Regions from separate parts of the Pseudoalteromonas sp. AOP31-A2-14 genome, predicted to be linked through region 4. Evidence: predicted binding sites of a transcription regulator. Region 4 holds the regulator's gene; each other region holds the start of a gene.

Region 1 (3,209 bases), 1.9 Mb from region 4:
CCTTCGAGGCTGGCTTTGTTGTTTGGGCAATATATAAAAGTCCCATTTTGAAAGCCATTTAATGACCCATCAGGGCGAAAGGTTATTGCGTTTCGAGGGTATTCAAGGCTATCTGAACTGTGCACCTTTTCAAATGTACTTAAAAGCAGTTCGTCGTGCTCTAACGTTGTTGACTTATCGTGATCAATAAAAAGTGACATTTTTTTATCCCACTTACCCTCAGTGCATTGACCATTTTTTAGTGCGCATAGAGTAACATAAGTACTATTTTCAACAGCATATAAGCGACCGTAGTTGATATTTCTGTGCAGGAGATTAACATGATTTTCTAATCTGTTTTTAGCTAAAAAGTTAGGGTAAAACCACATTGATAGCTGACTAATAATGCTTACTATAACCAGAGCAACCATTAGTTCCAGAAGGGTAGCTCCATTGAGTTTTAGTATTGATAATTTCATCCTTGAAATCCTGAACTAACAATTTATTAATTCAGTCTAGTAAATGATAGCTATATGACAACTGTATTTTGTTTGTTTTTTAATCGCACGTGTTGTTGGTATCACCAACATAAAAAGCAGTCCCTGATACTGATACGCTCAATGCTTTATTATTATCATTACTTGTGCAATAAATAAAACCGGTAAAACCACTAATGCTGGCTAAGCTTGTTGTGATACGACCGCTGGTGTTAAAGCGAAGGCTGCTATCACCAGAAAAACTTATTTTGTCATTAGAGGGTGAGTTCGACATTACACGTAGTAGGCTGTCGCCTGAGCTATCATAACGACCATTGCTATTAGCATCTATAAATAAAATAACGGTATTCGTTGAGTCTCACTTACTTTGACATGTTAGGTTGGTGTTGCTTGAAGCTGGGTTTGGCGCGGGGCATACAATTACAATCTCATCGGTACTTGCTGCTTGAGCTCGGGCATAAGAAATATTTCTTTTTAACTCTAATAAAAAGTTTTCGGCGCGGTTTTCCTCTAGCATGTCGCTGCTATTCCACAATGCTATAGTGGCGATAATACTGGCAATAGCTACAGTAACCATTAACTCTAGTATAGTGAACCCGTGTTGTTTTACTTTCATATACATCTTATTGACTACTCATTACCTTAGTATAGCTATTTTTATTAGCATAATCATAGCATGGCAGATTGTTTTATCACCGTAATACAATCACTTTGTTTGCTATGAGCCTTATGATTGTCTAAAATCGAGGCAACTGTAGCTTTAAAAAGTAATTAATATGAAAAAAATAGAAGCAATCATAAAACCATTTAAATTAGACGACGTTCGTGAAGCACTGTCAGATGTGGGCATCACAGGAATGACGGTCAGTGAAGTTAAAGGTTTTGGTCGTCAAAAAGGCCATACAGAATTATACCGTGGTGCGGAGTACATGGTTGATTTTTTACCTAAAGTTAAGCTTGATATCGTATTAGGTGACGAGGACGTAGAGCGTGCTATAGATGTGATAGTTAAAACCGCGCAAACAGGAAAAATTGGTGATGGTAAAATATTTGTCACAGAAGTTGAGCGTGTCGTGCGTATCCGTACAGCGGAAGAAGATGAAGATGCAATTTAAGTTGTTCTTTAAGTAATCAAGCACAAAAAAAAGGCGCTAACTTATTAAAGTAGCGCCTTTTTTGTTTGCCCAGCGAAGCTGGCAAACCCGATAGGCTGAAAGATGCCTTATCACCCTGACTAAGGGGAAGATAATCTGAATGGCAAGGGCGTCACTGGCCAACGGTGGGGTCTGAAGGAAGCCATAAGAAGTTAGAGGTACACAACTAACCGTAACCTGTTTCGGCAGTATTGGTGGGTCAGCGTGCAAAATAGCGCAACGCCCTATACTTAGTCAGACCAATACTGTGCTTGAGGGTGGGATTTCTAACAGGGAGCCAGTGCAGTAACTGGGGAAGCCTGGCATCTAAACTTAATGAGAGTAAGTGGCCTAAATTCAAGGTGAAAGCCAAGATTTAGTGTCGGTGTGAGGTGGCAGATGAACCCGTAGTAGTGAGTAAGGCTAGGCCGATGAAAGCCAGTAATGGTGTGGAGGGGAAAACCAAGCCGACCATCAACATTATGTTTGATGGGGTCAACTTTAGCCAAAAGCTTTAATTGATTGCGAAGGGGGGAAGTATTCTTTAAGCGTATGAAAGACGGGAACTTTTGTTTATCGGCTCACAAGTATTTCGACGGAAATAGCCAAAATATGACGGCCAAACAGGAATGTAGACGCTGAGAATTGAAGGGCGAGCAATGGAGTAATGACTGACCACTTAGGCAGATTGCCAAAAAAGGCTAGCACACCTAATGTCATCATGAAGAATCAGCGATAAGTAGAGTGACACGAGCAGACATACCGCAAGCAAAGGCAGAAAATGACAGTTTACTACAGCTTGTACGGACAATTATTAGACATTAATAACCTGTACAAGGGATTCAAAAAAGTGAAAGCAGCTAAAGGAGCGGCCGGAATAGATAGGCAGACCGTAGGCGCATTCGCCCTGAATTTAGAAGCAAACTTAAAACAACTGCAACTTGAGCTGCAAACCAAGCAATATAGGGCACAACCTGTCAAACGGGTGGAAATACCCAAAGATGATGGCGGTGTCAGAATGCTAGGTATCCCCGCAGTTCGAGACCGAATAGTGCAACAAACACTATTGAACATACTCCAACCGATATTCGACATCGACTTTCACCCATCGAGTTATGGGTATAGGCCGAAACGAAGCTGTCATGACGCTATCAGTAAAGCAAGTGTATTTATCCGTAAATACCATCGCGACTGGGTCGTAGACATGGATTTGTCGAAGTGTTTTGACCTGCTTGATCATGCTTTGATAATTAGGAGTGTTAGACGCAAAGTGACGGACGGTAGTATTTTAAAACTGATTAATCAGTTCTTAAAAAGCGGAGTAATGATAGGTGAACACTGGGAGGCTAGTACGATAGGAAGCCCACAAGGTGGCGTAATTAGCCCGTTATTGGCCAATATCTACCTAGATGCTTTCGATCAAGAAATGAAAAAGCGTAATCACCGAATAGTGAGGTATGCAGATGATATCTTGATTTTGTGCAGCACAGAAAAAGCAGCGCAAGAAGCACTTAAGGCATCCACCCAGATACTAGAGCGAGACTTGAAATTAACCGTGAACCAAAATAAAACCCATATTGCTCATAGCAGCAAAGGAGTG
Region 2 (3,209 bases), 440 kb from region 4:
CACTGTTATTGTTAAATTTATTTGGTTTGTTATCTATCATGTTCTTAACTGGCGCATGGAAGTAAATTATTTTTGAGCTAATAAGTTCTACGCTGCACTTATAGTCAGTATTTGGATTTTTAGGCATTTATACAGCCGCTCAATATTACCCAAATTATAATCATAAAAAACAATACTGTAGCGAACTAGACGCAAAATTTTTCCTATAGAAAAATTACCCCCACTTATTAATAACGACCCCTTAGGTTTACTTTTTTATTTGGGTGCCGAGCCCCAAAAAATACCTACCTTGAGTTGTCAAAATCACGCTAGGGACAGGGCTATCATGTTGTTATCTTTGTTTTATGTCCCTATGAATGTTTATGTCCCTATGAATGACTATGCCAGCATTGCTTTAGCGTTTTATTAATCTTGAGTGTCGGTCTCAGCGGCTATTTAGTAATTTTTCTGGCAAGAGCTTTTAAGCGACAAGAATACCGGGTTGTATCAACGCCTTGCCTATGGAGTGCAATTAATATGGTTAAGCATTTTCGTTAGTGATTTAATATTTATAATAGGAGGTACTTATATCTGAATATGCAGTAAGTGTTGATGCATCTTCTTCTTCAGATAGAGTGCCACTGAAGAAAAATTCGATCTAGAAGAGGCTTTTATTGCATCACTGTCGAGTTGCCATATGTTGTGCTTTTTCTCCATTGCTGTAAAAAATAACTGGTTGTTGATGGGGTTATCGATAATGCTTTCGCGTGATGAAAAAAGAGACCTATTGTAAAATTGTTATGACGCAAGTAACACTTCGGCCTGTGATTATATTTTTACAGACTAAACCTACTACTTTATAAGGCTGAAGAAATGCACCACCAGTCACATGAACTGTGTTTCATTACTAATTCGTAAAACGAAGGTGATCATTGAAGTGTAAAATTGAGAGTTTTTTAGTGCAGGTAAGCGGTGGGTTTCGCTTACTGGCAACAAATAGTGGTTTCTTTTTCTAATTTAAAAAAATAATTTACTAATATTCACCAAATTAAAAATTACTATATATAAATCATTGTGTTATGCATAAAAAAGTAATTGAATTTATCATAACTATTTTTATTAAGCATTTTAAGTTAAGCCGAGCACACCCTTTAAAAGCACATAGCCGCCTGCAAGAAATCATTTTTGTGTTATTTATAAAAAACATAACAACTTGATATTTATATCTTTTAATTTATCCCTAGCAATCGTGTTGCTAAAAAGAAACAGTAAATCCGTTTTAAAATCTTTGTTCATTCAAAATAACCATTTAACATGTTGAAATTGTTTAATTTTTAAATGTTGGCATCGAAGTTGTAATAGTTAGTTCGAACTTAATGAAAAAGTAATTAACCATTAAGAACTTAATTACAAACATACAATTTGAAGGAATAGATTATGAACACATTAAACAAAACGTTTGCACTTATCGCCCTAGCTTCTTCATCTGCAGCGTTTGCTGCAACTGATTTCGACACACTTGATGTTGATGGTAGTGGATCAATTAGCCAAAGTGAAGCATCAATAGATGCAGAGCTAATGAGCATGTTTACAGAGCTTGATACTGACCAAAATGGTGAGTTATCAAAAGAAGAATTTTCAGAAGCTTAATTAAAAGTTACCCATCCTGAGTTGCCAAAGACAACCTAAGTAGACAAGGGAGTTTACGAAAGAGGATAACAAGGAAGTTAAAACTACTTTATTAGTTAAATAAGCTAATTCTTTTGATAGTACATTGAGGGGGTAATTTTATGAATAGATTAAATAAAGCGTTAGCACTAATCGCTGTTGCTTGTTCATCTGCAGCGTTTGCTGCAACTGATTTCGACACACTTGATGTAGACGGAAACGGCGTAATTAGCCAAAGCGAAGCGGCAGTAGATGCAGAACTTATGAATAACTTTGCTGACCTTGATACAGACCAAAGTGGTGAGCTATCGAAAGAAGAGTTTTCAAAAGTCTAGTTTTCTCTCACTGGGATCTCTGAAAAGGATTTCTTTAATTAAATATTGTTAAAATTTAAATAGGATACTTATTATGAAACGTATTAACACAGCTCTAGCACTAATCGCACTTGCATCATCTTCAGCTTTTGCCGCTGGCGTAAGCTTTGATTCTTTTGATACTGATGGCGATGGTGCTATCACGCAAGAAGAAGCGTCAGTAAATACGCAACTTGTTAAAATATTTGCTGATTTAGATACTGACAAAAATGGTGAGTTATCTAAAGAAGAGTTTTCAAAAGTTCAGTAATTCGTAAATAACTCATACGACACTACAAACGAAAAAGCAGCTTAATTAAGCTGCTTTTTTTTGTTTTTATAAATTGTAGTCTAGTTGCAATGTAAACTTACGTGGGCTGCCATAACGGTATTGATTGTAAAAACCAATTTGGCTGTAATAGGTTTTATCAAATAGGTTATCAACATTAAAGCTAACCGCTATTTGTGAGTTTATTTGATAGCTTGCCATAAAGCTGGCAATGCCATAGCTTGCTTGTTCTACTTCAACCTTTCCCTGTACTGGGTTTGTAACCTCATCAAAACTGCGGCTTTGCCAGCGATAACCAGCACCTAGCTTTAGTCCTTCTAAACTATTAGTGAGTTTATAGGTTGTAAATAGCTTAAATTGATCTTTCGGATTGGTGGTATTTAAAAGCTCGCCCTCAGGCGTTTCCCCTTCGCTGCGGGTATAGCCAAAATAACCATTCCAATTGTCGTTAAATGTACCATTGAGCTCTAATTCATAACCTTCGGTTACAGTGCCATCAATAGGTTGATAAATAGCCTGCAAAGTCTCGGGAATAGTCTCGCCGGTATATTGGCCGAGATTATCTTGATGAATTTCAAAACCAGACAAAGAAACATCTAAGCGTTCGTTTAGCAGTGATGCTTTGATGCCAATTTCATAGTTTTTACCTAGAATAGGATCGAGATAATTACCATCTTGGTCAATTTGACTTTGAGGTGTGAATATATCGGTATAGTTAGCATAGAGCGCCCAGTTATCTGTTAAAGCGTAAGTGGTGCCGAGGTAATTGGTAAGCTCGTTATCTAGTTCATAGTTGTGCTTACTGCCAAAGTTATCTTGGTCAGTTTGCCATTGATTTAGTCGGCTGCCTAAAATAACTGATAACGAATTAGTTATATTAAGCTGTGAGGAAAAATATAGAGCATCTTGTTCGGTAGTAC
Region 3 (3,209 bases), 2.3 Mb from region 4:
GCAAGTTCAATAGCGGGGGCTAAAATCCGTGTTAAAGGTAATTGAGCATTTTTGTCAATGTGTAGCGCTTTTTGCCAACCTCTGATTGTGCCTGCTTGAGTTAGTGCGCTTAAACCACCGCGCTCAGGAATTTGGGTTAGATCTTTATAAGCACTGATATCACTTACTGCGCGCCCGCAGGCATCAATAGCGATAGGTGAAGTGGCCTTCGGATTATCTATTAGCCAAAATCCATCTCCAGCAATGGAGTTCATATGTGGGTATACCACACTAATTACAGCAGCGGCTGCGACCATGGCCTCAGTGGCGGTTCCGCCTTCTTTAAGTATATTTATACCTGCCTGGGTGGCCGAAAAGTGTGGGGCGGTAAATGCAATATTTTGTGTACTCATACAATTATGCTCTACTTTAGTTGTGTGTGAATCAGTTGTATGCAAGCTAATAAACTTTTATCGTTACCATGACTCATCATTAGCGAAAAGCCATAGGGGGCGCCATTTGCTAAACATGGCATTGGAATATGCACTTGCGCTGAGCGGCTCAAGCCTGCAATAGCCGATAATGTAATTATTTGCATGCGTAAAGCGTTTGTATCCGCTCCCAACAAGGGTGCTGTTGTCGGTGTAGTGGGTAAAAACAAACAGCTTTTAGAATCTAAGTTATTAGCAACTAATGCTTGCCAGTGCTGTTGTACTTTTTTAGCTTCACGCTCTTCTTGTTCAGTTAATGATAGTGCCATGGTAAAGCGTGCTTGAATAGCCGGAGCAAAGTGTGAAAGTCTCTTAGGTTGCTCTAGCCAATCTCGATACGTGTGAGCAATAGAGCGGCCTTGTAATACTCGAAACGCATCACTAAGTTCGGTAAATATTTGTTTACTCGGTACACTAAAACGCTTGTGTTTAGAGAACTGTTTTTTTGTGAGAGCCAACGAGTTCAGTAATGTGGCTTCTAATGAAGGATCAACGAGCTCAAGTAACTCATCCGCTATTACCAAGGTATTAACCGGATTGATAGGTTGCTTAGGTAATAAAACATCGCCTACCTCTTTAAGTAGTTCTGCGCTTGAGGTAAACCATCCAATAGTGTCAAATGGCGCTGCTAGAGGTATTAACCCATCTTTTGCAATAACATCGTGGCTTGGTCTAATACCGAATAAACCACAGTAACTAGCCGGAATTCGTATTGAGCCACCTGTATCAGTCCCCAGTCCTATATCTGCTAAATCTTTCGCGACTGCGGCAGCAGACCCCATGCTCGAACCACCACAAGCATGGCCTGCCAGCTTAGGATTTTGAGCTGCACCGTAATGTATATTATTACCTTCTAGACTATATGCTAGCTCATCCGTGTGGGTGAAACTTTGGAAGTTACAACCTTGTAGCATTAGTTTTTCAACACAAGAAGCTGTGCTTAGCATGGGGGCTGCATTTTCAAACCAATGAGGGTTACCTGCGCTATTACGCTCATTTTTTACAGCAAAAACATCTTTAACCGCTAAGCGTTTATTGGCTAATAATCCTTGTTGGGTTATTTGCCAGTTTTTTGGGCCATGATCGCAAAAAATGCCGATGTGATTATTGCTTGTTTTTATGCTCATGTTAAAACTCGTTACTTGGTGAAGTTGAGAGAATCGTGTATATGCATTGTTGTTTGTACAAAAGAGATAAATGTCATTTTATATTTGCAAAACAGCATCGCTTTGAGTTCTAAAGCGCGCTCTATGCTTGATTTTGAAGTTGAGTATTTATCTTTTTAGTGAACGTCATTGCTAGTCATTAAGCAAAAGCAGTGCCATAACTATTATGTTGTCCGATTGGTCAGCTTTTATTGGCTCCGCAAGGAACTCATATAATAATAAACCGAAAATGAAGGGTTAAATTAGGTAAAAACGGCCTAATTTGGTGCGCCTTTGCACCAAGTTAGTTCTCTTGTTTATGAGGACTGTGGATTATATAAGTGATTTTTTGCTGATCAATACACCATTAACATCAGCATAAATCCAATCACCTTCATTAATTGTTGTACTTAACATATTTACAGGTTGGTTTTTATCACCAAAACTTCTTTTATCAGTACAGCGAGGGGTGGAACCTAACGCCATTACAGGTAATTCTAAAGTTGTTAGAATTTCTATGTCACGACAACACCCATTGATAATAACCCCTTCCCAACCATTACTTAGCGCGCGCTCGGCCATAATATCACCAATAAAAGCAAGCGTTTACTGGCAAACCCATCAATAATCAGTACTTTTGCAGTACCGTCTTGGTGAAGTATGTCAGCAGCAAGAGAATTGTCATCAGGGCAAGTGACGGTGATAGCTTGCCCGCAGAAGTGTTTGTTTTTCCCAAAATGGTAAAGGCCACTATCCATAACTTGGACGTGGTCACGGTGATCATCATATAAATCTGGAGTCGTAAATTTTAGCATTGTATTTGCTCACTTTGAGTAGGAATAGTTAGACCGAGCCCTTTTAGGATTATATGGGCTATGGAGTCGGTAATCGTGTCGACATCAACTTTATCGTACTCAGGTTTATCAAGTACCAGTAATACTTCACTTTGAAAGTCTGCATAATATTGGGTAGTAGACCAAATAGTAAATAACAAGTGGTAAGGATCAACTCTGTCGATCTTACCTTGTTCCATCCAGCTTTCAAATATTGCTACTTTCTGTTCAACCCAAGGACGTGTATTGGCTTTTATATAATTTTGTAAGTAAGGAGCCCCGCGTAAAACCTCACCCGCAAATAGCCTAGATTGCAAAGGCTTATTAATCGATAAGGTAACTTTATTTTTAATGTAGCTGTACAACACTAATGCGGGATCATCAGAGGCTGTATTTTTGTCTAACCCTAAGTTCCAGTTGACAACAATTCGATCAATAACAGCCTCGTATAAGCCATCTTTACTTTTAAAGTAATATAAAATATTCGCTTTAGGAAATTGCGCTTCTTTTGCTATTTTGCTCATGCTTGCGCCTTCATAGCCGAGTTGAGCAAACAATTGTTCAGCTGCATTTAGGATAAGCAGTTGATTTTTCTCTCGGGTGACTTCTTTTTTATTTAGCTTTTTGTCTGTGATCATTTTTAGTTTGTAATGTCAGAACATTATTTATTCTTAACTTTGCAGCGCTAAAGATCAACAGTCTAACTATGAATATTATAAGTTTGTATATAAGAGGCGAACACTTTTAGCGATAATTTTATA
Region 4 (3,209 bases):
GGTGAACTTTTGCACTATACTGTGACTTGCTAAATAATCCTTTACTGGTTGATCAAGTCCTGTCAGTGGCTTTAACTCAAGTTCCCAATGTGGGTTTGGTAAAAATCGTGCGTCAAATACGTAATCAGCTTGTTTAGGAATTCCATGTTTAAAGCCAAATGATTCAAAAGTTATGATTAATTTTTTGTCTTTTTTGCCGAGAATTTTTTCACGAATTGATTCAGCCAGCTGGTGGACACTTAAATCGGTGGTATCAATAATAAAATCAGCATGAGTGATCAGTACATCCAGCAATATTTTTTCTTGTTTTATCGCTAAATCAAGCGGTAAAGAGTCAATCGATAATGGATGCAGGCGACGAGTCTCAGAAAAACGTTTTATCAGTGTTTGCTCGTCGCTGTCTAAATAAAATAAAGTTGGTTTTGCAAATCCAGGTAGGTATTCGAGTATATCGTTAAATTCTTTTTGTTCTTTAGGCAGGTTTCTAACGTCGATGCTAACAGCTATTTTGTCGTAATTGTCTGATACACTTCGTACTAGAGACGGTAATAGGTTAACTGGAATATTATCTACGCAGTAATAGTCTAAGTCTTCTAATACTCGTAGCGCAACGGACTTCCCTGAGCCTGAGCGGCCGCTGACGATAATTAACTCCATTACTAGTCTCCTTTATTGTGCATCAATTACATTAAATAAATCTTGGTCCGTTTTTGCGCTACGTAATTGTTTGCAAAACTCTTTATTGTTTAGTTTATCAGCAATGGCGGCTAGCGTCTTTAAGTGCAGCTCACTATCACCGTCAGGGACGATGAGTGCGACAAATATATCAACAGGGCGATTATCGATAGCATCAAAATTAATGGGTGATTTACTCACTAGCACAAGCGCTAAAGGACTATCAATACCATTCATTCGGCCATGAGGAATAGCAATACCTTTACCTATACCTGTACTCCCCAACTTTTCGCGAGTCAACAGCGCATTAAGTATATCTTGCTGGACTAAATGCGGTAACTGCTCGTGGGCTAGCTGGCTTATGAATTCAATAATGCGTTTTTTGCTATTAAAAAGGACCGCAGCTTTACTGCAGTCCTGACAAGTAAGTGAGCTTAATTTCATAGGATTAATGTCGAGCAATCTTCTCTTTGTGTTTGATTACTTGGCGGTCTAGTTTATTTATAAGTCCGTCAATCGCGGCGTACATGTCTTGGTGCTGTGTCGAAGCGAACAACTCCGCGCCACTGACATGTAAAGTGGCTTCTGCTTTTTGCTTTAGTTTTACTACATCAAGAATGACATGCACATTGTTTATATGATCAAAGTGCCTTTCTAGCTTCGCAAATTTACTATTTACATAGTCTCTTAATGAATCAGTAATATCTACATGGCGACCCGTTAAATTTAATTGCATAAGCATTTTCCTTCTGTGTGTTAACGCCTTAAATCAAACTTTTTCTTTGGTTCGATGGTGGAATAGCAAGCGACTCGCGGTATTTTGCAATGGTGCGTCTAGCCACTTTTATTCCTTGCTCTGCCAATATATCTGCTATTTTGCTATCACTCAACGGTTTCGCTGAGTTTTCTGCGCTGACTAGCTTTTTGATCAGAGCACGAATAGCTGTTGATGAGCATTCCCCCCCATTTTCGGTGCTTACATGACTTGAAAAAAAGTATTTCAACTCAAAAATACCGCGTGGAGTATGCATATATTTTTGCGTAGTTACTCGCGAAATTGTTGACTCATGCATTTCCACCATTTCAGCTACATCATTTAAAACCATTGGGCGCATAGCTTCGGGTCCATGTTCAAAAAAACCTTGTTGTTGCTGCACAATGCAGTTAGTTACTTTTAATAAAGTATCGTTACGGCTTTCTAAGCTTTTAATAAACCATTTGGCTTCTTGCAGATGAGAGCGAATGAACTGGCTGTCACTGCTTGATTTAACAGAGCGAGACATTGCCGCATACTGGCTGTTTACACGAATTTTTGGCATGCTGTCGGGGTTAAGCTCAACTATCCAGCGGCCTTTTATTTTCTTCACTGACACATCAGGAATAACGTACTCAGATTCTTCACGCACAATGGTATCAGCCGGCTTGGGATTGAGACTGTGAATGAGCGTCATAACCTCTTTAAGCTCGTCTTCTTTAAGCTTAGTCTTTTTCATTAAAGTACGGTAATCACGACTGGCTAATAAATCGATATGATCAGTTAGAACCTTTTTTGTCTCGCTAATCCAAGGGGTTGCGGGATCAAATTGATTTAGTTGAATACATAGGCATTCAGGTAAGCTGCGTGCGCCGATGCCGATTGGGTCAAAAAGTTGAATTCTCTTTAACACAGCTTGTATTTCATCAAGTTCTATTTCTTCTTCGCCGCCTTGATTCAAGCTTTCTAATAAGTCTTCACAACTAACGGTTAAAATACCTGATTCATCGATGCCTTCAACAATAGCTAAAGCGATCGCCTCATCAGTGGGACTAAATGGCGTTAACTGTAGTTGCCACATTAAATATTCGTGCAGTGTTTCTGTTGATGCACCTTGATAAATAGATTCATCTTCAGGCATTGGCCCTGATGACGAATTAGGGGCTGCACTCATGTACTCATCCCACGTAACGTCCATTGCCATTTCGTCACTCACGGTTTCTTTAGTTAATGCTTCTGAGCTTTCTTGTTCGTATTCGCTTGAGGTTTCGTCTGGCGAAGCGCTAACCGTGACATCATCTGTATCTTGCTTTTGTTCATTTTTACCAGCATTTTCGTCACTAAAATTTTGTTCTTCAACCTCAAGTAATGGGTTGCTATCTAGCGCTTCTTGTATTTCTTGCTGGAGATCCAATGTACTAAGTTGCAGCAGGCGTATCGCTTGTTGCAGCTGTGGTGTCATTGTAAGTTGCTGGCCCATGCGCAGCTGTAATGATTGCCTCATGTATCTCTAACAATCCTTTTTAAAATGTTGTCATAATTAATACTAGCAGATGCTAGTCGATTTAGAGTCTAAACTGTTCACCTAGGTAAACATCGCGCACTGTTTTATTATTTAATACGTTTTCAGGAGTGCCAGATGCAATTAGCTCCCCATGAGAAACAATGTAGGCTTTTTCACAAACATCAAGGGTTTCTCGTACATTGTGATCAGTAATAAGTACGCCTATACCTCGGTTTTTAAGGTGTTCAATAATCTTCTTTATATCTAACACTGAAA

The links. The regulator sigma-54, encoded in region 4, starts transcription at its own class of promoters, with help from an activator protein. The targets are predictions, from matches to a motif close to GTTGGCACGNNNNTNGNNT.
Region 1: the regulator sigma-54 is predicted to act here: its motif matches at 1,136-1,154, upstream of ACT3S9_RS10975 (P-II family nitrogen regulator).
Region 2: the regulator sigma-54 is predicted to act here: its motif matches at 1,320-1,338, upstream of ACT3S9_RS00095 (EF-hand domain-containing protein).
Region 3: the regulator sigma-54 is predicted to act here: its motif matches at 1,778-1,796, upstream of ACT3S9_RS12710 (amidase family protein).

What each region holds. Positions count from the first base shown of each region.
Region 1 is NZ_JBQSXI010000001.1:2,373,674-2,376,882, reverse strand. Features, by position in the region: gene ACT3S9_RS10985 (GspH/FimT family pseudopilin) at 1-458, opposite strand, end outside; partial or broken gene ACT3S9_RS10980 (GspH/FimT family pseudopilin) at 538-1,092, opposite strand; gene ACT3S9_RS10975 (P-II family nitrogen regulator) at 1,253-1,591, shown strand; gene ltrA (group II intron reverse transcriptase/maturase) at 2,391-3,209, shown strand, end outside.
Region 2 is NZ_JBQSXI010000001.1:21,727-24,935, forward strand. Features, by position in the region: gene ACT3S9_RS00095 (EF-hand domain-containing protein) at 1,417-1,629, shown strand; gene ACT3S9_RS00100 (calmodulin) at 1,770-1,982, shown strand; gene ACT3S9_RS00105 (EF-hand domain-containing protein) at 2,056-2,271, shown strand; gene ACT3S9_RS00110 (TonB-dependent siderophore receptor) at 2,338-3,209, opposite strand, start outside.
Region 3 is NZ_JBQSXI010000001.1:2,754,809-2,758,017, reverse strand. Features, by position in the region: gene ACT3S9_RS12715 (gamma-glutamyltransferase family protein) at 1-392, opposite strand, end outside; gene ACT3S9_RS12710 (amidase family protein) at 404-1,597, opposite strand; partial or broken gene ACT3S9_RS12705 (putative 4-hydroxy-4-methyl-2-oxoglutarate aldolase) at 1,949-2,430, opposite strand; gene ACT3S9_RS12700 (TetR/AcrR family transcriptional regulator) at 2,424-3,086, opposite strand.
Region 4 is NZ_JBQSXI010000001.1:458,656-461,864, forward strand. Features, by position in the region: gene rapZ (RNase adapter RapZ) at 1-657, opposite strand, end outside; gene ACT3S9_RS02110 (PTS sugar transporter subunit IIA) at 670-1,119, opposite strand; gene hpf (ribosome hibernation promoting factor) at 1,124-1,411, opposite strand; gene ACT3S9_RS02120 (RNA polymerase factor sigma-54) at 1,440-2,933, opposite strand; gene lptB (LPS export ABC transporter ATP-binding protein) at 2,995-3,209, opposite strand, start outside.